DNA from 3 places in the Geodermatophilus sp. URMC 62 genome. Region 3 is predicted to be linked to each of the others. Evidence: riboswitches for the same ligand, from Rfam matches in the RefSeq annotation. Region 3 holds a riboswitch; each other region holds the start of a gene.
What was found. A riboswitch is a leader RNA that binds a small molecule or an ion and turns the genes downstream of it on or off. The one in region 3 is predicted to bind cyclic di-AMP.
Positions count from the first base shown of each region.

Region 1: linked by a shared signal. The riboswitch ahead of ACU616_RS19995 (aggregation-promoting factor C-terminal-like domain-containing protein) and the one ahead of ACU616_RS18825 (LysM peptidoglycan-binding domain-containing protein) in region 3 are both predicted to bind cyclic di-AMP.
Region 2: linked by a shared signal. The riboswitch ahead of ACU616_RS06820 (C40 family peptidase) and the one ahead of ACU616_RS18825 (LysM peptidoglycan-binding domain-containing protein) in region 3 are both predicted to bind cyclic di-AMP.

Region 1 covers NZ_JBRFHY010000001.1:4,123,949-4,131,118, forward strand. The annotation lists gene ACU616_RS19975 (FMN-binding glutamate synthase family protein) at 1-43, shown strand, start outside; gene ACU616_RS19980 (FMN reductase) at 91-720, opposite strand; gene ACU616_RS19985 (LLM class flavin-dependent oxidoreductase) at 717-1,814, opposite strand; gene ACU616_RS19990 (hypothetical protein) at 2,057-2,980, shown strand; cyclic di-AMP (ydaO/yuaA leader) riboswitch at 3,143-3,300, shown strand; gene ACU616_RS19995 (aggregation-promoting factor C-terminal-like domain-containing protein) at 3,511-4,488, shown strand; gene ACU616_RS20000 (class I SAM-dependent methyltransferase) at 4,556-5,215, shown strand; gene ACU616_RS20005 (DUF72 domain-containing protein) at 5,288-6,016, shown strand; gene ACU616_RS20010 (hypothetical protein) at 6,057-6,467, shown strand; gene ACU616_RS20015 (IS481 family transposase) at 6,481-7,170, opposite strand, start outside.
Region 2 covers NZ_JBRFHY010000001.1:1,417,994-1,425,163, reverse strand. The annotation lists gene ACU616_RS06835 (transglycosylase domain-containing protein) at 1-1,498, shown strand, start outside; partial or broken gene ACU616_RS06830 (YhjD/YihY/BrkB family envelope integrity protein) at 1,540-2,358, opposite strand; gene ACU616_RS06825 (hypothetical protein) at 2,409-2,633, opposite strand; cyclic di-AMP (ydaO/yuaA leader) riboswitch at 2,822-2,955, shown strand; gene ACU616_RS06820 (C40 family peptidase) at 2,972-4,126, shown strand; gene ACU616_RS06815 (DUF2568 domain-containing protein) at 4,252-4,629, shown strand; gene ACU616_RS06810 (hypothetical protein) at 4,696-5,010, opposite strand; gene ACU616_RS06805 (DUF3817 domain-containing protein) at 5,089-5,406, shown strand; gene ACU616_RS06800 (serine hydrolase domain-containing protein) at 5,421-6,752, shown strand; gene ACU616_RS06795 (hypothetical protein) at 6,875-7,170, opposite strand, start outside.
Region 3 covers NZ_JBRFHY010000001.1:3,872,090-3,879,259, forward strand. The annotation lists gene treZ (malto-oligosyltrehalose trehalohydrolase) at 1-694, opposite strand, end outside; gene ACU616_RS18825 (LysM peptidoglycan-binding domain-containing protein) at 807-1,409, opposite strand; cyclic di-AMP (ydaO/yuaA leader) riboswitch at 1,415-1,580, opposite strand; gene treY (malto-oligosyltrehalose synthase) at 1,847-4,201, opposite strand; gene glgX (glycogen debranching protein GlgX) at 4,198-6,303, opposite strand; gene uvrB (excinuclease ABC subunit UvrB) at 6,837-7,170, shown strand, end outside.

The DNA of each region.
Region 1 (7,170 bases), 250 kb from region 3:
CCAGGGCGGCTCCGCCGAACCCTCGGAGGACGCCGTCCGCTGACGGGGACGTCCGCGGAGGTGCACGGTGCGCTCCCGCGGACGTGCCCGTCAGGAGCGGCCGCGGAGCAGGTCCTCGAAGGAGGGGACGTCGGCGAACGGGTCGGCCGGGCGCGCCGACGCGGGCCGCCCGGTGACGACGTCGGCCAGCTCGCCGGCGGCCCGGACGATCCGCCGGCCCAGCTCACCGCCGTCGCCGCCGGCCCAGTCCTCGCTGGCCGCGAACACCGCCGTCGGCACGGTGACCGCCCGCAGGTGGGCGAACAGCGGGCGCATCGCGTGCTCGAGCACCAGCGAGTGCCGGGCGGTCCCGGCGGTCGCGCCGAGCAGCACGGGCGTGCCGGTCAGCGCGTCCTCCTCCAGCACGTCGACGAAGGACTTGAACAGCCCGCTGTAGGAGGCGGTGAACACCGGGGTGACGGCGATGACCGCGTCGGCGCCGGTCACCGTCCCGATCGCCGCGCGCAGGGCCGCGTCCGGGAAGCCGGTGACGAAGGCGTCGGCCAGGTCGCGGGCGTGCTCGCGCAGCTCGACGACCTCGACGACGGCGTCCTCGCCGCGCTCGCGCAGCGCCGCGACGGTCGCCGCGGCCAGCCGGTCGGCCAGCAGCCGGGTCGACGACGGCGTCGACAGCCCGGCGCTGACCACGGCCAGCGTGCGGGTGGTGCTGCGGGTGGTCATGCCGAGACCTCCTCCGGGGTGCGCTGCCGGGCGGCGACGAGCGAGGCGTGCGTGGGGGCGTCGGGCACGTGGGCGGGCTTGAGCGCGGCGAACTCGCGGCGCAGCACCGGCACGACCTCCTCGCCCAGGACGTCCAGCTGCTCGAGCACGGTCGTCAGCGGCAGCCCGGCGTGGTCGACGAGGAACAGCTGCCGCTGGTAGTCGCCGACGTAGTCGCGGAAGCCGAGGGTGCGCTCGATGACCTGCTGCGGGCTGCCGACGGTCAGCGGCGTCTCGCGGGAGAAGTCCTCCAGCGACGGGCCGTGGCCGTAGACCGGCGCGTTGTCGAAGTAGGGCCGGAACTCCCGGACGGCGTCCTGGCTGTTCTTCCGCACGAACACCTGGCCGCCGAGACCGACGATCGCCTGGTCGGCGCTGCCGTGGCCGTGGTGCTCGAAGCGCGAGCGGTAGAACTCGACCATCCGCCGGGTGTGCTCGGCCGGCCAGAAGATGTGGTTGGAGAAGAAGCCGTCGCCGTAGTACGCGGCCTGCTCGGCGATCTGCGGGCTGCGGATGGAGCCGTGCCACACGAAGGGCGGGACGCCGTCGAGCGGGCGCGGTGTCGAGGTGAAGCCCTGCAGCGGCGTGCGGAACCGGCCGGACCAGTCGACGACCTCGTCGTCCCACAGCTTCCGCAGCAGTGCGTAGTTCTCCACCGCCAGCGGGATGCCGTTGCGGATGTCCTGCCCGAACCACGGGTAGACCGGCCCGGTGTTGCCGCGGCCCATCATCAGGTCCACCCGGCCGCCGGCCAGGTGCTGCAGCATCGCGTAGTCCTCGGCGATCTTCACCGGGTCGTTGGTGGTGATCAGCGTGGTCGCCGTCGACAGCTGCACCGTCGAGGTCTGCGCCGCGATGTAGGCCAGCGTGGTGGTGGGGGAGGAGGAGAAGAACGGCGGGTTGTGGTGCTCGCCGAGGGCGAAGACGTCGAGCCCGACCTCCTCGGCCTTCCGCGCGATCGCGACGATCGCCTGGATCCGCTCCGCCTCGCTGGGGGCGCGGCCGGTGGTGGGGTCGGTCGTGACGTCACTGACCGAGAAGACGCCGAACTGCATCTCGTGCTCCCTGTGGTTGAGAGTGCAACTACTGTCTCGCTCAACGGTGGTGTCCGTACGGACATTCCTCGGCTCCGGCTGCAGGCGGTAGTCGGACGACCACGGCGTGGCGGACCACTCCGTCGGTGACCGTCCCGTGACCTGGTCCGACCCCCCGACCGGGGGACCCGCTGGGAGTCTGGCGCCCACCACCTGGATCGCCCGACGGGCCCGGGCGGGCATGACGGACCGGGGGGAACCGGATGTCGAAGCACTCGCAGGGAACTGCTCCGGACGCCGGGGCGGACGCGGCCAGGCGCACGGCCTTCACGGGCAACACCGCCGCGGAGCACGTCCCGGCGAGGGGCCTCGACGGACTGCTGGGCACCGGCCCGGTCTTCACACACGCACTGCGCGGGTACGACTGCCTGCAGGTCGACGACTACGTGGCCGCGGCCGAGACCGAGCTGCTGGTGCTCCGCCGGGAGAACGACCACCTGCTCAGCCGCTACGCCGCCTGCTCCGGTGAGCTGCAGAACGCCCGCCGCCGGCTGGCCCAGCTGGTGCGCGAGCGGGAGTCGCTCCCCAGCCCCGAGGACGCGCGCGCCCTGCTGCAGCGTGCCGAGGAGGAGGCCGACCAGGTGCGTGCCGAGGCGCGCGCGGAGGCCGAGGCGCGCCTGGCCAAGGTCGCGGAGATGCGCCAGGCGGTGACCGCGCTGCGCGAGCAGGCCCGGCGGGAGGCCGACGCACGGCGGGCGGAGGCGGCGGCCGAGCTGCAGGCGGTCCACCGCGAGGCCGAGGAGGCGCGGCGGGCGGCGGCGGCGCAGGCCCAGCGGGAGCGAGCCGCCGTCGAGGCGGAGCTGGCCGCGCTGCGCGCCGAGAAGGAGGGGGTGCGCGAGACGCTCCGGGTGCTGACCGGGCACGTCGACGACGCCCTGGCCGGTCTCGCCCGCGTGCTGCGCGGCGACGACGTCGGTCCCGACCCGGCGGGCACCGGCGCGCCGCGGACCGACACGGTGCGCACCGGGGCGCTGCCCGAGGACGTCTCGGTGCTCGCCGACCGGCGCGACGCGGCGGCCCGCGACGAGGGCCCCCGGACGCCGGAGGGTGACCCGGCCGACGTCACGGCGCTGCGCGGGGACGCCGATCGGGGCGGGAACCGGAGCGAGGTCGCCGCGGCGTCCTGACCCGGCGTCCTGACCTGCGCCGGCGCCGAGGGGTGGCGTGCGCCGGCTGCACCGTAACTCGTGTCACGTGTGCATCTCGCGTTCCGCTGTTGTCACGGGCAGGTAACGACACGTACCGTTCCTGACGTCCGGCTGGTCGTCTCGTCCCCTTCCGGGGAGCCCGGCCGGACGCCGCCGAGTCGTGTCCGCAGCCGCGGGCGCGAGCCGGGGACCCACCGCAGTCCTGGGGTGAATCGCCTGCCGAGCTCCGCTCGCAGCGCGTAGGGCTTCTTCCCGCCCGAACCCGTCAGCTAACTCGGTAGGCGGCACCGGAAGAAACGGAGACTCTCCGCATGCCCCGCCTCCGGGCCGCCGCGGCCCGCAGGTGCCGCCGGGTGCGCGTCCACCGCGCCATCTGAGTCCGGCCGCCGCCCTGCCCTGCTGACCCCGCGCCGCCGATCGCGCGCGGGGACCCGACGACCGCCGTGCGCCGGTCCCTGCCCGCGAACCGGGCTGCCGCGCGCGCACTCTCCCTCGGAGCCCTCACCCTCATGCCCCGCCCCACCCCGCGTACGCCTGCCCACACGCCCGAGACCGTCGAGCTGTCCGCAGCCGCGACGCCCGCCGACACCGCCGTCATGGCCGCCGTCGGCACCGCGGACACCGCCCCCCGTCGTCGCGCCCGCCGCCTGGGCCTGCCGGCCCGCACCCGCGCCCGGCGCAGCAGCCCCCCGCTGGGCCCGCGCCGCCCCGCCCTGCTGCTGGCCACGGCCGCCGCCGGCGCCCTGGTCGTCGGCGTGGTGAGCACGAGCGGCCCGGCCGCCGAGGCCGGCACCGAGACGGCCGGCTCCACGGTGAGCGTGGCCGAGCAGCTCGGCCTCAGCGGGCAGCCGACCGGGACCGCGGCGTCGCAGACCGCCGACCTCGCGCCGCTCGAGGACCTCGCCGCCTCCCGCAACGAGCGCTCCGCCGAGGAGACCAGCGCCGCCGAGGCGCAGGCCGCCGCCGACCAGGCCGAGCTCGACCGCCGCGCCGCCGAGGAGGCCGCCCGCCGCGCCGCCGAGGAGGAGGCCGCCCGCGCCGCCGCCGAGGCCCAGGCCGCCGCCGAGGCCCAGGCCGCCGCGGAGGCCCAGGCCGCGGCCGAGGCGCAGGCCGCGGCCGAGGCTGCGGCCGCTCAGCGGGCCGCCGCGGCGCAGGCCGCGCCCGCCCCGGCGGCTGCACCTGCCGCCGCGCCGGCCGCCCGTGGCTCCTTCAAGGACTACGCCATGAGCAAGGTGGGCAGCGCCCAGCAGTTCAGCTGCCTGGAGAACCTGTGGGGCAAGGAGAGCGGCTGGAACCCCAACGCGCAGAACCCCTCCAGCACCGCCTACGGCATCCCGCAGTTCCTGGACTCCACCTGGGCCAGCACCGGCATCGCCAAGACCTCCGACGGCTACCGGCAGATCGACGCGGGCCTGATCTACATCGACAGCCGCTACGGCTCGCCGTGCGGCGCTTGGGTGCACTCGCAGTCCACCGGCTGGTACTGACAGGACCCCGGTGCCCCGCACCGGGCCGTGGCGGCACGTCGCCAACCCGGCGCGTGACACTGGGGGCGTGACGCAGCGAGGGCCGGCCACCCGTGTGGTGCCCGTGGGGTTCGTCCGCGCGCACACGCAGGTGCGCCGGCCCTCGCTCGTCCCGGAGGTGCGGTTGCACGTCGCCGACGACGTCGTCGCCCTGTGGGAGGCGATGGAGGACGCGGCCGGCGGCGCCGGCGAGGCACCGCCGTTCTGGGCCGCGGCCTGGCCCGGCGGCCAGGCCCTCGCCCGCGCCGTCCTCGACGGGCCGGTGACGGTGGCCGGCCGCCGCGTCCTCGACCTGGGGTCGGGCAGCGGGCTCGTCGCGATCGCCGCCGTCCTCGCCGGCGCCGGCCACGTGCTGGCCAGCGACGTCGACCCGTTCTCCCGGACGGCGGTGGGCGTCAACGCCGGCCTGAACGGGGTGACCGGGATCGGCGTGGCCGGCGACGTCCTCGACCGGGAGCCGCCGGCCGTCGACGTCGTCCTGGCCGGCGACGTCTGCTACGACCGGGAGATGACCGAGCGGGTACTGCCCTTCCTCGACCGGGCCCGGGCGCGCGGCTGCGAGGTGCTCGTCGGCGACCCGGGGCGGCCCTACCTGCCGCACGAGCGGCTGGAGCCCGTCGCCGCCTACGACGTGCCCGAGACCGAGGGCCCGGGGCTGCGCCGCACCACCGTGTGGCGGCTGCCGTGAGCGCTCCCGCCCTCCTCGACCCCACCCGCGGCACCGCCGTCGCCCGGCACGGGCACTGAGACGGCGGCACCGGTGGCCGTCCACGTCGGCACCTCCGGCTGGAGCTACGACCACTGGGACGGCGTCCTCTACCCGCCGGGGACGCCGCCCCGCGACCGGCTGGCCCACTACGTGCGCCGGTTCGGCACCGTCGAGCTCAACGCGAGCTTCTACCGCTGGCCCCGGACGGCGACCTTCGCCGGCTGGCGCGACCGGCTGCCCGAGCACTTCCGGCTGTCGGTCAAGGCCCCGCGCGGGCTCACCCACGCCAAGCGGCTGTACGCCCCGGAGGCGTGGGTCGAGCGGATCACCGCGGCCTGGCACGAGCTGGACGGCCGGCGGGCCGTGCTGCTGGTGCAGCTGCACCCGGCCGCGGCCCGCGACGACGCCCGCCTGGAGTACTTCCTCTCCCTGCTGCCGGACTGGGTGCGGGTGGCCGTGGAGTTCCGCCACCCCAGCTGGCACGTCGAGGAGGTGTTCGCGCTGCTCGAGCGGCACGGCGCGGCCTACTGCGTGATGAGCGGCGCCGGCCTGCCCTGCGTGCTGCGGGCCACCGCGCCGTTCGTCTACGTCCGGCTGCACGGCCCGGACGACACCGCCCTGTACGCCGGCTCCTACCCCGATGCGGACCTGCGCTGGTGGGCCGACCGGATCGCGGAGTGGGCGCGCGACGGCCGCGACGTCCACGCCTACTTCAACAACGACGGCCACGGCCACGCCGTCCGCAACGCCGAGACGCTGCGGGCGCTGACCGGCAGCTGACCGGGCGGCGAGCGGGGCGCGGCGGCGGGAGACTGGGGTCATGAGCGAGCAGGACGACGGGACGAAGCCAGGGCAGGGGCAGGGGAACCTGGTCAGCCGGTCGGTCGAGGAGTTCGTCGCCCAGCTGCGCGGCTTCACCGACCGGGCGCGCGGGCTGGCCACCGGCGCGGTGCCGTCGGGGCTGTCGCTGCCGCGCCTGCCCTCGCCGCCCGGGGCCATGTCGGCGGCGCAGGTCGGGGCGGTCGCGCAGGCGGTGCGGGGCCAGCGTCAGCTGATCACGGGCCTGATCGGTCAGCTGCAGGCCTTCGACGAGCAGCTCGCCGTGTTCGAGCGGGTGCTCGAGCCGATCGAGGAGTGGAGCCGGACCTGGGCTCGCCTCGAGCAGTCCTTCGGCGACGTGCTGCGCCGGCCGTCGTCCGACCGCGACACCCCGCCGGCGGGGACGCTCTAGCTGTACCCGGCCATCAGGTTGGTGCCAGGCGACTGATCGGAGGATGGCCGCCGAGTGCGCTGTGACGGCGTCGAGTGTTGTAGTGCTCGAGCCAGGGAGCGAGGGCGGCGGCGCGCTGGTCGTTGCTGGTGAAGACCTGCCGGTAGGCCCATTCGCTGACCAGGGTGCGGTTGAGGCGTTCGACCTTGCCGTTCTGCCACGGGCAGTGCGGGCGGATGAACTTCTGCCGGGCGCCGAGGGCGGTGATGACCTCGCGCAGGGACCACCGGTAGGCCCAGGCGTTGTCGGTCATCACCCGCTCGATGAGCGGAATGCCGTGGGCGGCGAAGTAAGCCGCGGCGCGGGCGAGGAACGCCGCGCAGGTGGGTCCCTTCTCGTCGGGGAGGATTTCGGAGTAGGCCAGCCGGGAGTGGTCATCGACGAGTGAGTGCACGTAGTCGAAGCCGACCCGGGTTGCCCGGTCCCGGCTGGTGCTGCCAGCGGCGCGCCCGTGCGCCCGCCAGCCACCGCCGACGGGGATGCGGGCCAGCTTCTTGACGTCCATGTGGACCAGCTCGCCGGGCCGGGACCGCTCATAGCGGATCGCGGTGGTCTTCGAGGCGCGGATCACCTGCCCGGTCATCGGATCCAGCGCGGCCAGCCGGGGCTGCCCGCGGCGGACCAGCACCCGCGACACCGTGCGGGCCGGCACCCCCAGCTCGGC
Region 2 (7,170 bases), 2.5 Mb from region 3:
GGACTCGCTGGCCGGCATGTTCACCGCCGTCGAGCCCGGCACCGGCCACCTGCTGGCCATGAGCGTCAACCGGACCTTCGGCTACGACCGGGCCGACCCGACGCAGGAGTCGTTCAACCTCAACACCTGGCCCAGCCAGGGCTCGGGCTCCACCTACAAGGTGTTCGTGGCCGCCGCCGCGCTGGCCCGCGGCTTCTCGGCGCACTACACGCTCACCGCGCCCGACCCCTACGTGTCGCGGGTGTACGGCGGCCCCTGCGAGGGCCGCGCCACCGACGGCCGGTACTGCGTGCGCAACGCCGGGTCGGGCTACCGGCCGACCCTCGACCTGACCACGGCGCTCTACCAGTCGTCGAACACCTACTTCCTCGCGCTCGAGGACGCCCTGGGCAGCGTCGAGGAGCCGGTGCGGATGGCCGAGGCGGCGGGACTGTTCCAGTTCAGCCCGCCGGGCCTGGCCCAGCAGATCGTCGACGAGAACCGCGGCTCGTTCACCTTCGGCGCCGAGGCCACCAGCCCGCTGGCGCTCGCGAGCGCGTACTCCACCTTCGCCGCCAGCGGCACCCGGTGCGACGTCGTCCCGGTCACCTCCGTCCTCGACGCGCACGGCGAGCCCGCCGTCGGTGCCGACGGCGAGCCGCTGGACGTCGGCGACCGCTGCACGCCGGAGGCGGTCCCGCCGGGCGTGGCCGACACCCTCACCCAGATGCTGCGCAAGGACGTCGAGCCGGGCAATCCCGGGCAGACCGGGTCGCGCGCCTACGTGCCGGGGCACCAGATCGCCGGCAAGACGGGCACCTCGCAGGACAACTACTCGGTGGCCTTCGTGGGCTACACGCCCGAGATCACCGCGAGCGTCATGGTGCTCAACCCCAAGCGCAACGAGGACGTCGGCGGCTTCGGCGGCGGGAAGGGCGCCACGATCTGGCACGACGCGATGGCGCCGGTGCTGCAGGCCCGCGGCAGCGGCGAGTTCCCGCCCGCCGACCCCACCGTGCAGGACGGCAACACCCGGCCGGTGCCCGGGTGCTCCAGCGTGCGGGCCTGCGAGCGCGCGCTCGCCGACGCCGGGTTCACCTCCCGGACCGTGCGCGTCGACAGCGACGAGGCGGAGGGAGCGCTGCTGGGCACCAGCCCCCCGCGCGGCGGCCGCGCCGTCCCCGGCCAGCAGGTGTCGATCCTGGTGAGCAACGGCAGCGCCTACGTCGAGCCGGCTCCCGAACCCCCGGCCGCCCCCGCGCCGGACCCCCGGCCCGCGCCGGAGACGTCCTCGGCGCCCGAGCCGCCGCCGCCCGCCCCCGCGCCCGAGGCGCCGGCCCCGGAGCCCGCGCCGGCCCCCGAGCCGCCGCCACCGGCACCGGAACCGGCCCCCGAACCGGCCCCCGAGCCGGCACCGGAACCGGCGCCCGAGCCGCCGGTGGCACCGGCGCTGCCGGGGCCGGAGCTGCCCGTGCCCGGGCTGCCGCCGGGGTTCGCGCCGGGCTTCCCGTCGGGGTAGTCCTCCTGCTGCCGCCGGCCCAGGAGCTCGTCGAGGGACTGGGTGAGCAGCCACCCGGCCAGCAGCACCAGGTGCAGCAGGAACATCCAGAGGCCGACGGCCACCACCGCGCCCACGGCGACGAGGCCGCCGAAGGGCGCCCCGAGGTCCAGGGGCAGCGACAGGAACACCACGAACCCCTGCAGGAACCCCGACAGGCACGCCGCGGTGAACAGGGCGCCGCACGCCACCGCGCGCCGGCGGTGCCGGCCGGCGGCGACCACGCCGAAGCCCCAGGCGAGGGGCACGGTGAGGACGAACAGCACCGAGTAGTAGCCGACGAAGAAACGGCCGACCGCCGGGCCCACGCCGTCCTGCTGGGCCAGGTCGGCCATGAAGCGGGCGGCCAGCAGCAGCGGGTACAGCAGCACGGGCGTCACGACGACCAGCGGCAGCGTGAGCAGCCGTCCGCGCCAGCCGGTGAGGGTGTCGGTGTCCCGCTGCCGGCTGAAGCGCAGCAGGGCGCGGCGCAGGCCCTCGCCGTAGAAGGAGAGGGGCACCAGCGCCAGGACGAAGCCGAGCAGGTCCAGCCGGACCCCGGCGGAGGCCAGCCGCTCGACCGCGCCGGGCGCGCCCAGCTCGGCCGGCAGCAGCTCGGTCAGCCGGCCGACGAGCGCGCGCACCTCGGCGGGCGAGGTGGCCAGCGCGGTGAGCCGCACGGCCACCAGCAGCAGCGGCACGACCGCGATGCCCGCGTAGAAGGTCAGCCCGGCGGCGATGAGGGCGAGATCGCGGCCGCGCAGCAGGCGCCGGGCGCCGGCCAGGAGCGCGCGCGTCGCGGCGCCCGGCCCGGCCGCCGTCCACCTCCGTCCCCGGCTCACCGGCTCACGACCCGGGCGGTCGCGCGCCCGCCGACGGTCCGGGGCAGCGCTCAGCCGCCGGGGTTGGCGTCGTCGGTGGTCGGCGCGTCGTTGCCCGGGTTCTCGCCGGTCTCCTGGCAGCTGGCGTCGTTGGGGTTGCTCGCGTCCTCCCCGCTGGAGTCGCAGTTGGTGGGCCCCCGGGAGAAGTCGGTGTTGTCGCCGCAGGCGACCAGCGAGCCGAGGAGGGCGAGCACGACGAGCGGCCGGGCGAGGCGCGAGCGCGTGGAGGAGGACATGCCCGACTCGTGCTCGTCCCGGCACCCTCCCAAACGGGTGTGCCGGAACCGGGCGGCGACCCACCGGTCGGGTGTGAGCGGGACGACGGGAAAGTACTCATTGTCACGAGCCGGTTACACCCTTACGCTGTGTACGTCCAACGGGGCGTTCCGTCACCTACCTGGGTGACACCCCGTGGACGCCGTCGAGCCGGTCCTCCCCGAGGGGGACCGGGCCGGGGACCCAACGCAGTCCCGGGGTGAAGCGTGCGCGGTCCGCGCGCGCCGGGCGACTCCACGCCCGAACCCGTCAGCTAACCCGGTAGGCGGCCTGGGAGGAGAAGGAGAGACGCCGACCCGTGGCGCCCCTGAGCACGTCCGTCCCCGGCCTGCCCGTGACCACCCGGTCGCGCCGCCGCGCCGTCCTCGCCCTCGTCGGCGCCGTGGGCATCGGCCTCGGTCTGGGGAGCGTCCCCGCGCCGGCCGCCGCCGAGGAGCCCACCACGGCGGCCGAGGCCGCCGAGCTCGTCGCCGCCCGCGGGCACGACCTCGAGGTCGTCACGGAGCGGTTCAACGAGGCGCGCGAGGGGCTGGCCGCCCAGCAGGCCGCCGCCGAGGCCGCGGCCGCGACGCTGGCCCAGGCCCAGGCGTCGGTGGACACCGCCCGCGAGCAGGTGGTCGGGATCGCCCGGTCGGCCTACACCGGCGACGCGATGGGCCCGCTGCAGGCCCTCATGACCAGCCAGGACGCCGACGAGTTCGTCGACCGGGTGACCCTGCTCCAGGGCGTCGCCGGGTACCAGAACGGCCTGCTCGGCGAGGCCGTCACGGCCACCGAGACCGCGACCGCGGCGCAGACGGCGGCCGCCGAGGCCGCCGCCGAGGCCCAGCGCCGGTACGACGACGTCGCCAGCCAGCAGGCCGGCCTCGAGGCGCAGATCGCCGAGTACCAGGCCGACTTCGCCCGGCTGAGCGCCGAGGAGAAGCGCGCCGCCCTCGAGGCCGCCGCCGCCGCGCACGCCGCCGAGGAGGCCCAGCGGGCCAGCCGCGACGAGGAGCGCGCCGCCGCGACCTCCGGGAGCGCGCCCGCGTCGTCCTCGGGCTCCTCGTCCTCGTCGTCGTCCCCGACCTCGAGCGCCCCGGCCGCCGTGCCGTCCGGTGGGGGCAGCGGCGCGGCCGCGACGGTGGTGGCCATGGCCCAGCGCGGCAAGCCCTACGTGTGGGCGGCGGCCGGCCCGGGCTCCTTCGACTGCTCCGGCCTGACCCAGTACGCCTTCCGCGCCGCGGGCATCAGCCTCCCGCACTCCAGCGGCATGCAGTCGCGCATGGGCACCGCGGTCTCCCGGGCCGACCTGCAGCCCGGTGACCTGGTCTTCTTCTACAGCCCGGTCAGCCACGTCGGCATCTACGTCGGCAACGGCCAGATGGTGCACGCCCCCACCTCCGGCGACGTCGTCAAGGTGGCCAGCATCGACGCGATGGGCGGCTACGCCGGCGCCCGCCGCCTCACCTGACGCAGCGACCGCTGGCGGAGCCCCGGCCCCTCGCGGGAGCCGGGGCTCCGCTGCGTCTGGACCCCGGCCGGCTGGTGTGGAACGCTGCTCGCGAACGAGAGCACTGCTCACGTCAGAAGGCCGGGATGCGACGCACAGGGGCGTGGACGGGAGCGGTCGCCGCCCTCCTCTCGGAGATGGCGGCGCTGGGCGTCCTGGCCTGGTGGGGGGCCACCGTGCCGGAGGCGGCCGCCCTCCGGGTGCTCCTCGGAGCGGGTCTGCCGGCAGCTGCGGCGGTGCTGTGGGGTCTGTTCGCCGCGCCCCGTGCCGTCGTCCGGGCGCGGGCGCTGCTCGTCGTCACGAAGCTCGCCGTGCTCGGGGGCGCGGTCGCCGCCCTGGCCGACCTCGCCGGGCTCGTGCCGGCCGCCGTCCTGGCGGTGGTCTCGGCCGCCGGTGCGCTGCTGTCCGACCCGGCGGCCCTGCAGCCGCCGGTCAGGGACGCGGCGGCTGCCCGGGCGCGCTGACCCGCTGCAGCAGGCCCCGGACGAAGGCCGCCGTGGCGCCCGAGGTCAGGCGGACCTCCCAGCGGGTCACGACGCCGGGGTCGACGTCCACGGCGCCGGCAGCCCGCTGACGTCGCCGACGACGTGCTCCCACAGCCGCCCCGCGGTCGCCGGCGGCGCCCCCGTCCGGAGGCTCGCGCCGAGCGTGCGAGGCGGGGGAGGGACGGAGTCCTTCCAGCAGCGGGTGTGGGCGGCGTGGGCCTCGGCGCGGGTGGCGCCGAGGCGGGGGAGCGCCCCGGCGACCAGGTCGGGACGCAGGTCGGCCATCCGGCGGAGCAGCACGAGGCAGAGCTCGCGCCGCGCCGGACCCCGCACGCCCACCGGCCCTGCCACGGAGGTCACACCGCCGGCCGGGATCCTCGACGACCGGTCCCCGTTGGACAGGGGAGACCCGACCGTCCACCGGAGGACCTCCCCGCGATGAACCCCCGCACCGTCGCCCTCGCCTTCCGCGTCGCCGCCGTCGCCGAGGCGCTGTCCTGGGTCGGCCTGCTCGCCGGCATGTACGTCAAGTACGTGCCGGCGACCACGGAGGCGGGCGTGCAGTTCTTCGGCCCGGTGCACGGGGCGGTGTTCGTCGCCTACGTGGTGGTCGCCCTGGTCGCCGCCCGTGTGCTCGGCTGGTCGCGGTGGACGGCGCTGCTCGCGCTGGCCGCCTCGGTGCCCCCGCTGGCCACGGTGGTGTTCGAGCGCTGGGCCGGGCGCACCGGCCGCCTGCAGGAGCCCGCGCGCGCCTGACCTACCGTGCGGGCATGCCGGAGCCCGTCCTCCCCGCGACCGCCCGCACCCTGCTCGCCCGCACCGCCCGGGTGCAGCGCGACGGCCGGGCGCCGAGCCTGGTCGCCGGCGTCGTCCGGGACGGCGGACCGGTGTGGTCGGCCGGCCGCGGTGACGTCGACGAGCCGCACACCGACGTCCAGTACCGGCTCGGCTCGATCAGCAAGACGGTCACCGCCGTCGCGGTGATGCGGTTGCGCGACGAGGGGCGCCTCGGCCTCGACGACCTCCTCGACCGGCACCTGCCGGGTACGCCGTTCGGCGACCGCAGCGTCGGGCAGCTGCTGTCGCACCTCGCCGGTGCCGCGGCCGAGAGCCCGGGCGGGTGGTGGGAGCGCGTCCCCGGCGGGTCGCTGGCCGACCTCGGGCTGGCCGGCGAGCACGTCGTCCTCGGGGAGGCCCGCCGCTTCCACTACTCCAACCTCGGGTTCGGCCTGCTCGGCGAGCTGCTCGCCCGCGTGCGCGGCCGGTCGTGGGCCGACGTCGTCACCGCCGAGGTGCTCGGCCCCCTGGGGATGACCCGGACGACGACGCGCCCCTCCGGGCGGGCCGCCCAGGGCCACGCGGTGCACCCGTGGGCCGACGTCGTGCTGCCCGAGCCCGAGCACGACGCCGGCGTCATGGCCGCGGCCGGGCAGCTGTGGGCGACGCTGGCCGACCTCGCCCGCTTCGCCGTCTTCCTGCTCGGCGACACCGGCGACGTGCTGTCGCCCGCGACGCTGGAGGAGATGGCGGTGCCGGCCGGCGTCGACCCCTCCTCGCCGGCGTGGTCGGCCTACGGGCTGGGCCTGCAGGTGCTGCGCGTCGACGGGCGCACGCTCACCGGCCACGGCGGCTCGATGCCCGGCTTCCTGGCCGGGGTGTTCGTCGACCGCGAGGAGGGCACCGGCGGGGTCTCGCTGGCCAACACGACCAGCGGCCTGGACGCGCTGGTCCCCGGCCTGCTGGCCGACCTGCGCGCCGCCGAGCCGCGGGTGGTGGAGCCCTGGGTGCCCTCCCCGGCGCCGGTGCCGCTGGAGCAGCTGGGGATCTGGTACTGGGGCCCGGCGCCGCTGGCCCTGCGCGCGCTGCCCGGGGGGCTGCTGCACCTGGGGCCGCTGCCCGGGCGCGCGGGGAGGGCCAGCCGCTTCCGGCGGCGCGACGACGGCACGTGGGTGGGCCTGGACGGCTACTACGCCGGCGAGCCGCTGCGCATCGCCGCCGACCACCTCGACCTGGGCACGTTCGTCTTTACCCGCACGCCTTACGACCCCGCCGCGCCCGTCCCCGGCGGCGTCGACGAGGCCGGCTGGGGACTGCCGCGCTGACCCCGCGAGATCTGCACACTCGTCCCCTTCCCGGTGCTGATGGCGGCCAGTGTGCAGATCTCGCGGCCGGTCGAGTGGGCCGCGGCGGCGCGGGTCGGACGGTGAGCCCCCGGGAAGGGCGGCTACAGGCGGTCGAAGGCGTCCATCGTGGTCTTGACGACGGCGCCGTAGGCCAGGTGCGGCACGATGTCGCTGGCCCAGTCCGTGGCCGACCAGGTGCGGGGGTCGGTGATGCCGAGCGCGGTCATCGGGCCGTTGGCCGCGACCAGGACGACGAGCGTGGTGAGCGCCGTGCCCACCAGCGGCTGCGACCGGAAGCCCGAGGCCCGGGCCAGCCCGATGAGCACGCCGACGCCGACGCCGGCGACCAGGCCGGTGATCGGCCCCAGCCCCTGGATGCGGTTCTGCCGGTGCTCCT
Region 3 (7,170 bases):
TGTCCAGGATGTAGCGCCGCACCTCGTCGGAGTCCGGGCCGGAGAGGTTGACCGAGCTGCCCCAGGTGTTCGCCCCGCCCTCGCTGAAGACGGGCATGAACAGCGGCAGGTAGTTCCCGGACGGGCCGAGGTGGTTGTAGACGACGTCCTGGACGACGCCGAGGCCACGCTGGTGGCAGGCGTCGACGAAGCGCTGGTAGGCCGCAGGGCCGCCGTAGCTCTCCTGCACCGCGTACCAGAGGACGCCGTCGTAGCCCCAGTTGTGCGTGCCGTCGAAGCCGTTGACCGGCAGCAGCTCGACGAAGTCGATCCCGAGGTCGACGAGGTGGTCGAGCCGGCCGATCGCGGCGTCGAGGGTGCCCTCGGGCGTGAAAGTGCCGACGTGCAGCTCGTAGACGACCCCCCCGGCCAGCGGGCGGCCGGTCCAGGCGCGGTCACCCCACGCGTACGTGGCCGGGTCGTAGCGGCGGGACAGCCCGTGCACGCCCTCGGGCTGGCGGCGCGAGCGCGGGTCGGGACGGGGCGTGTCGTCGTCGCCGAGCAGGTAGCCGTAGTCGGCCTCGGGTGCGGCCTCGACCTCGGCGCGCCACCAGCCGGTGTCGTCCCGGCGCATCTCGTGCACCGTTCCGTCGACCTGCAGCCGGACCCGCTCGGGGACCGGCGCCCAGACGGCGAACTCGACGGGTGCGGACATGCGGGGGCCTCCAGGGGTCGTGCGGGGTGACCGGAGGTTGGTGCCCGCCCACCGGCGGGCCAACCGCTGCGGCGGCAGCCGGGGGAGCGCGTCCCCCGGCTGCCGCGCGGCGTCAGGGGAGCTGCAGGACCTGGCCGACGAAGATCTGGTCGGCGTCGCTGACCGTGCCCTGGTTCAGGTCGAACAGGGCCTCCCAGGTCGTGCCGTGGGCCGCGGCGATCGTCGACAGCGTGTCGCCGGCGGCGACCGTGTAGCTGCCACCCGACGGCCGGTCGGCGCGCGAGGCGGCCACGGGCTCCCGCTCCGCCGGAGCGGGAGCGGCGGCCGGCGCCGGAGCGGGAGCCGCGGCCGGGGCCGCGCCGGCCTCGGGCGCGGACGGGTTCAGGCCCTTGCCACAGGTGGGCCAGGCGCCCGGGCCCTGGGCGTCGAGGGTCTTCTCACCGACGGCGATCTGCTGCGCCTTGGTCGCCAGGTCGGCGCGCGCGGCGTAGGCCGTGCCGCCGAAGGCGGCCCAGGTGCTCTGGCTGAACTGCAGGCCGCCGTAGTAGCCGTTGCCGGTGTTGATGCTCCAGTTGCCGCCGGACTCGCACTGGGCGACGGCGTCCCAGTCGTTGGGGGCGGCGGCCGAGGCGGGACCGGCGGCCACGCCGAGCGCGGCAGCGGCCACGCCGGTCGTGAGGACGGCACGGCGGAGCAGGGAGGTGGACGTGCGCATGGGGGGACTCCGATCCGCCGCCTGCGAGGTGAGCTGTCGGGTTCGGAGCGATCGGTGCCCCGGCCACACGTCGTGCGGCCTCACCCCAAGGCGCTGCCCGGTCCCCGTGACCGTGGTGGCAGGCGCCGGAATGGGTCCCCCACCCCCGTCCTGGATGTGCAGTGGAACGGAGGCCGGCGGACGGGGTTCGGCGGACCGGCTCCGGCACGCGGCTCTCTGTCGGCCGGGTGCGTGGGCAAAGGTAACGGCCACATCACGGCGCGGCACGTCGCGCCCCACGGGTCCCAGGCGTGTCACGCCCGCCGGCCGGGCCGGCGCCGGACGTCCGCGCAGCTCACGCCCCCGTCGACGACGGGGACGTGAGCTGTGTCGCACTTGGCCTCACTGCAAGGGCCCGCCGCGAGCGTGCGAGCAGTGGGGGGCAGTGAGGTCCTTCGTCAGTCGCGGACCAGCAGGGCCACCGGCAGCCGGGCGAGCAGCTCGCCGACCGGGACGCCGTCGGCGTCGGAGACCACCCGCGTGCCGGTGAGGACGTCGCGCCAGGCGCCGGTCGGGAGGGCCAGCGCCGTGCCGCCCCAGCCGGTGGCCGCCAGGCCCACGGGCAGCCGGGTCGCCGCGGTCACCGCGCCGTCGCCCCCGTCGGCGCCCCGGTCGAAGGCGACCACGTGGCCGGCGGCCGACCCGGTGACCTCCACCGGGCGGTAGCCGGCGAACAGCTCCGGGGAGTCGCGGCGCAGCCGCAGCACCCGGGAGACGACGAGCAGCTTGGCCGCGCCGGTGTCGTCCACCTCGGGGACCCAGCCCTCGTCGAGCCGGGCCAGCAGCTGCCGGCGCAGGTCGTAGTCGACCGGACGGCGGTTGTCCGGGTCGACCAGCGAGCGGTCCTCGAGCTCGGTGCCCTGGTAGACGTCGGGGACGCCGGGCATCGTCAGCTGCAGCAGCTTCTGCGCCAGCGCGTTGGACCGCCCGGCCGCGCCGACGCGGTCGACGAACGCCTCGATCTCGCCGGTGGTCGCCGGGTCGTCGTAGGCGGCGTCCACCAGGGCGTGCAGCTGTGCCTCGAACGCCTCGTCGACGTCGGTCCACGTCGTCGACAGGCCGGCCTCGCGGGCGGCCTTCTCGGCGTAGGCGTGCGCCCGCTCGCGCGACAGCGGCCACGCGCCCACCAGGTTCTGCCAGACCAGGTGCGCCAGCGGCCGGTCGGGCAGCGGGTGCCGCGACAGCCAGCCGCGCACGAGGTCGGCCCACTCGGTGGGCACCTCGGCGAGGACGGCGAGCCGGGCGCGGGTGTCCTCGCTGCGCTTGGTGTCGTGGGTGGTCAGCGTGGTCATCGACTCCGGCCGGCGTTCGGCCCGCCGGGCCTGCGCCGCGTGGAACTCCTCGACCGTGGAGCCGAACCGCGCCGGGTCCCCGCCGACCTCGTTGAGCACCACGAACCGCGCCCAGCGGTAGTAGGCGCTGTCCTCGACGCCCTTGGCCATCACCGGGCCGCTGGTCTGCTCGAAGCGGGTGGCCGCCTCGGTGCCGGCCTGGGACAGCACCGGGTAGAGGGCGTCCACGGCGGCGACCAGGTCGGGCCGGCGGTCGCGGACGGCGGCCACCGCCGCGTCGAGGTGCTCGCGGCCGTCGGGCAGGTAGGAGCGGTAGACGCCGAAGCCGGCCAGCAGCTCGGCCAGCGCCTCGGTCTGCCGCTCCCGGTCGACGCCGGGCAGCTCGCCGATCACCCGCACCAGCCGGGCCACCTCCGAGCCGAGGATCCCGTCGGTCACCTCGCGCTTGCAGTCGTGCACCAGCTGCGCGTAGTCGACCTCGCGGCCCGACAGCTCGGTGTCCAGCGCGGTCAGCGCCGCCTCGCCGGCCGGGTCGACCAGCACGTCGTCGACCTCGGCGAGCGCGTCGTAGCCGGTGGTGCCCGCCGTCGCCCAGCTCTCCGGCAGGTCCTCACCGGGCTCGAGGATCTTCTCGACCACGGTCCACCGGCCGCCGGAGCCCTCGGCCAGCCGGTCGAGGTAGCCCTTGGGGTCGGCGAGGCCGTCGGGGTGGTCGATCCGCAGCCCGTCGACGGCGCCCTCGGCGACCATCCGCAGCACCAGCTCGTGGGTGGCGTCGAAGACCTCGGGGTCCTCCACCCGCAGCCCGGCGAGGGTGTTGATGGCGAAGAACCGGCGGTAGTTCAGGTCGGAGTCCGCGCGCCGCCAGTCGACCAGCTCGTAGTGCTGCCGGTCGTGCACCTCCTGCGGCGTCCCCTCGCCCGTGCCGGGGGCGAGGGGGAAGCGGTTGTCGTAGTACCGCAGCTCCCCGTCCACCACCTCCAGCTTCTCCACGTCGTCGGCCGACCCCAGGACCGGGATGCGGACCCGGCCGTTCCCGAAGTCCCAGTCGACGTCGAACGCCGAGGCGTGGGCGCTGTCGCGCCCGTGCTGCAGCACGTCCCACCACCACGGCGCCTCGGCCGGGTCGGCCACGCCCATGTGGTTGGGCACCAGGTCGAGCACCAGGCCCAGGCCGTGCTCGTGCAGCGCGGCGACGAGCCGGTCGAAGCCGGCCTGCCCGCCGCGCGACTCGTCGACGTGCGCGTGGTCGACGGTGTCGTAGCCGTGCGTGCTGCCCGCCGCCGACCGCAGCAGCGGCGAGGAGTACGCGTGGCTGACACCGAGATCGGCGAGGTAGCCGGCCACGGCCGCCGCGTCGTCCAGGGTGGAGGCGGCGGTCACCTGCAGCCGGTAGGTCGCCGTCGGGACGGCCCGCCGGCGCTCGAGAGCGGCGTCCGTCCCCTGCGGGGCCTCGCTCACGGCGCCGCCATCAGCACGACGGTGGCGCGGGCCCCGACGGTCACGGTGTCCCCGGCCTTGACCTGCACCGCCTCCACCTCGCCGAACTCGGCGGTGTCGACCACGACGGTCCAGCCCTCGGCGTAGTCGCCGGAGGGCAACGTGTACTCGATCGGCTCGTGGGAGGCGTTGAAGGCCAGGTAGAAGCAGTCGTCGACGACGTCCTCGCCGCGCTCGTCGGTCTCCCGGATGCCGTGGCCGTTGAGGTACATGGCCAGCGACTTGGCGTAGCCGGCGTCCCAGTCCTCGTCGCTCATCAGCTCGCCGCCAGGGGTGAACCAGGCGACGTCCTGCACCGGGTCGCCCTCCTCCCGGCGCACCGGCCGGCCGTGGAAGAACCGGCGACGGCGGAACGTCGGGTGCTCGGTGCGCAGCCGGGTCACCAGCTTGGTGAACTCCAGCAGCCCCTCGTCGACGTCGCTCCAGTCGATCCAGGTGAGCTCGGAGTCCTGGCAGTAGCCGTTGTTGTTGCCGTTCTGCGTGCGGCCCAGCTCGTCGCCGTGCAGCAGCATCGGCACGCCCTGGGAGAGCATCAGCGAGGCGATGAAGTTGCGCCGCTGCCGCGCCCGCAGCGCGAGCACCTCGGGGTCGTCGGTCGGTCCCTCCACACCGCAGTTCCAGCTGCGGTTGTGGCTCTCGCCGTCGTTGTTGCCCTCGCCGTTGGCCTCGTTGTGCTTCTCGTTGTAGGAGACGAGGTCGGTGAGGGTGAACCCGTCGTGGGCGGTGACGAAGTTGATGCTCGCCACCGGCCGGCGCCCGGAGTGCTTGTAGAGGTCGGCCGAGCCGGAGATCCGGCTGGCGAACTCGCCGATGGTCGCGTCCTCGCCGCGCCAGAAGTCGCGGACGGTGTCGCGGTACTTGCCGTTCCACTCGGTCCACAGGGCCGGGAAGTTGCCCACCTGGTAGCCGCCGTCGCCGACGTCCCACGGCTCGGCGATGAGCTTCACCTGGCTGACGATCGGGTCCTGGTGCACGAGGTCGAAGAACGCCGAGAGCCGGTCGACCTCGTGGAACTGGCGGGCCAGGGTGGAGGCCAGGTCGAAGCGGAAGCCGTCGACGTGCATCTCGGTGACCCAGTAGCGCAGCGAGTCCATGATCAGCTGCAGCGACTGCGGGTTGCGGACGTTGAGCGAGTTCCCGGTGCCGGTGGTGTCCATGTAGTACTGCTCGTCGCCCTCGACCAGCCGGTAGTAGGCCCGGTTGTCGATGCCCTTGAACGACAGCGTCGGGCCCATGTGGTTGCCCTCGGCGGTGTGGTTGTAGACGACGTCGAGGATCACCTCGATGCCCGCCTCGTGCAGGGTCCGGACCATGCCCTTGAACTCCTGCACCTGCTGCCCGTCGGTCTGGAGGGCGTACTCGTTGTGCGGGGCGAAGAAGCCGATCGTGTTGTAGCCCCAGTAGTTGCGCAGTCCCTTCTGCAGCAGGGTGTCGTCCTGCACGAACTGGTGCACCGGCATGAGCTCGATCGCGGTGATGCCGAGCGACTGCAGGTGCTCGACGACCGCGGGGTGCGCGATGCCGGCGTAGGTGCCGCGCAGCTCCTCGGGGATGCGCGGGTGGGTCATCGTCAGGCCCTTGACGTGTGCCTCGTAGATGACCGTCTTGTTGTACGGCGTCCTCGGCGGGCGGTCGACGCCCCAGTCGAAGTACGGGTTGACGACGACGGACCTCGGCATGTGCGGCGCCGAGTCGTCGTCGTTGCGCTCGTCGCTGCCGAACCGGTAGCCGAAGCAGGCCTCGTCCCAGTCGATCGCGCCGTGGATCGCCTTGGCGTAGGGGTCGAGCAGCAGCTTGTTCGGGTTGCAGCGGTGCCCCTGCCCGGGGTCGTTCGGGCCGTGCACGCGGTACCCGTAGCGCTGGCCGGGCTGGATGCCGGGCAGGAACGCGTGCCAGACGTAGCCGTCCATCTCGGGCAGCCGGATGCGCTCCTCGTTGCCCTGCTCGTCGAACAGGCAGAGCTCGACCTTCTCGGCGACCTCGCTGAAGAGGGCGAAGTTCGTCCCGGTGCCGTCGTACGTGGCTCCGAGGGGATAAGCGGCTCCGGGCCACACCTGGGTCATCGAGTGTTTCCTCCTGCACGGGCGCCCCCGACGTCGGGGCGCGTTGGCCCCCTGCCGCGGCCGTCGTCAGGGGGTCGGGGCATGACTGCCCGCGGTCCCAGTGCCCCATCCGGCCCGGCCCACACCTGACGCGGCGGAGGTCACGCCGGCCGGCCGCGGGCGGCGGCGCCGGCTGCGCCGGAGACGACGACGCCCCCCACGGCAGGGCCGCGGGAGGCGTCGTGCGCAGGTCCGGCGGAGGCCGGGGAGCGCGGGCGGCGGGGTCCGACCTCGCCCGGGAGTGTCCCGGGTGGCACTGGTCCCCGCCGGGGCGCTCCTGCGGGAGTGCACGCTAGCGGGCGGCCCACGGCGGGGTGAACAGGACCGCCCCGGCCGGTCGGCGCGCGGGGTCCCGGGCGCCCCGGTCGTGCGCCCCCGTCACAGGCGCCCCCGGGGTGACCGGCTGCGCCGGTGGCAGGCGTCCCACCCGTCGCGCCGACGCCGTCCCGCCGCACCCCCGGTTTTCGTCGCACACCGGTCGTACCGTCGTCCTCGTGCGCGCGACCACCGACATCCGGCCCACCCAGGGGCGCTTCCGCGTCGTCAGCGAGTTCCAGCCCTCGGGCGACCAGCCGGCCGCCATCGAGGCCCTGGCGGAGAAGGTCCACGCGGGCGAGAAGGACACCGTGCTGCTGGGCGCCACCGGCACCGGGAAGTCGGCCACCACCGCCTGGCTCATCGAGCGGGTGCAGCGGCCCACCCTGGTGATGGCGCCGAACAAGACGCTCGCCGCGCAGCTGGCCAACGAGTTCCGCGAGCTGCTGCCGGACAACGCCGTCGAGTACTTCGTCTCGTACTACGACTACTACCAGCCCGAGGCCTACGTCC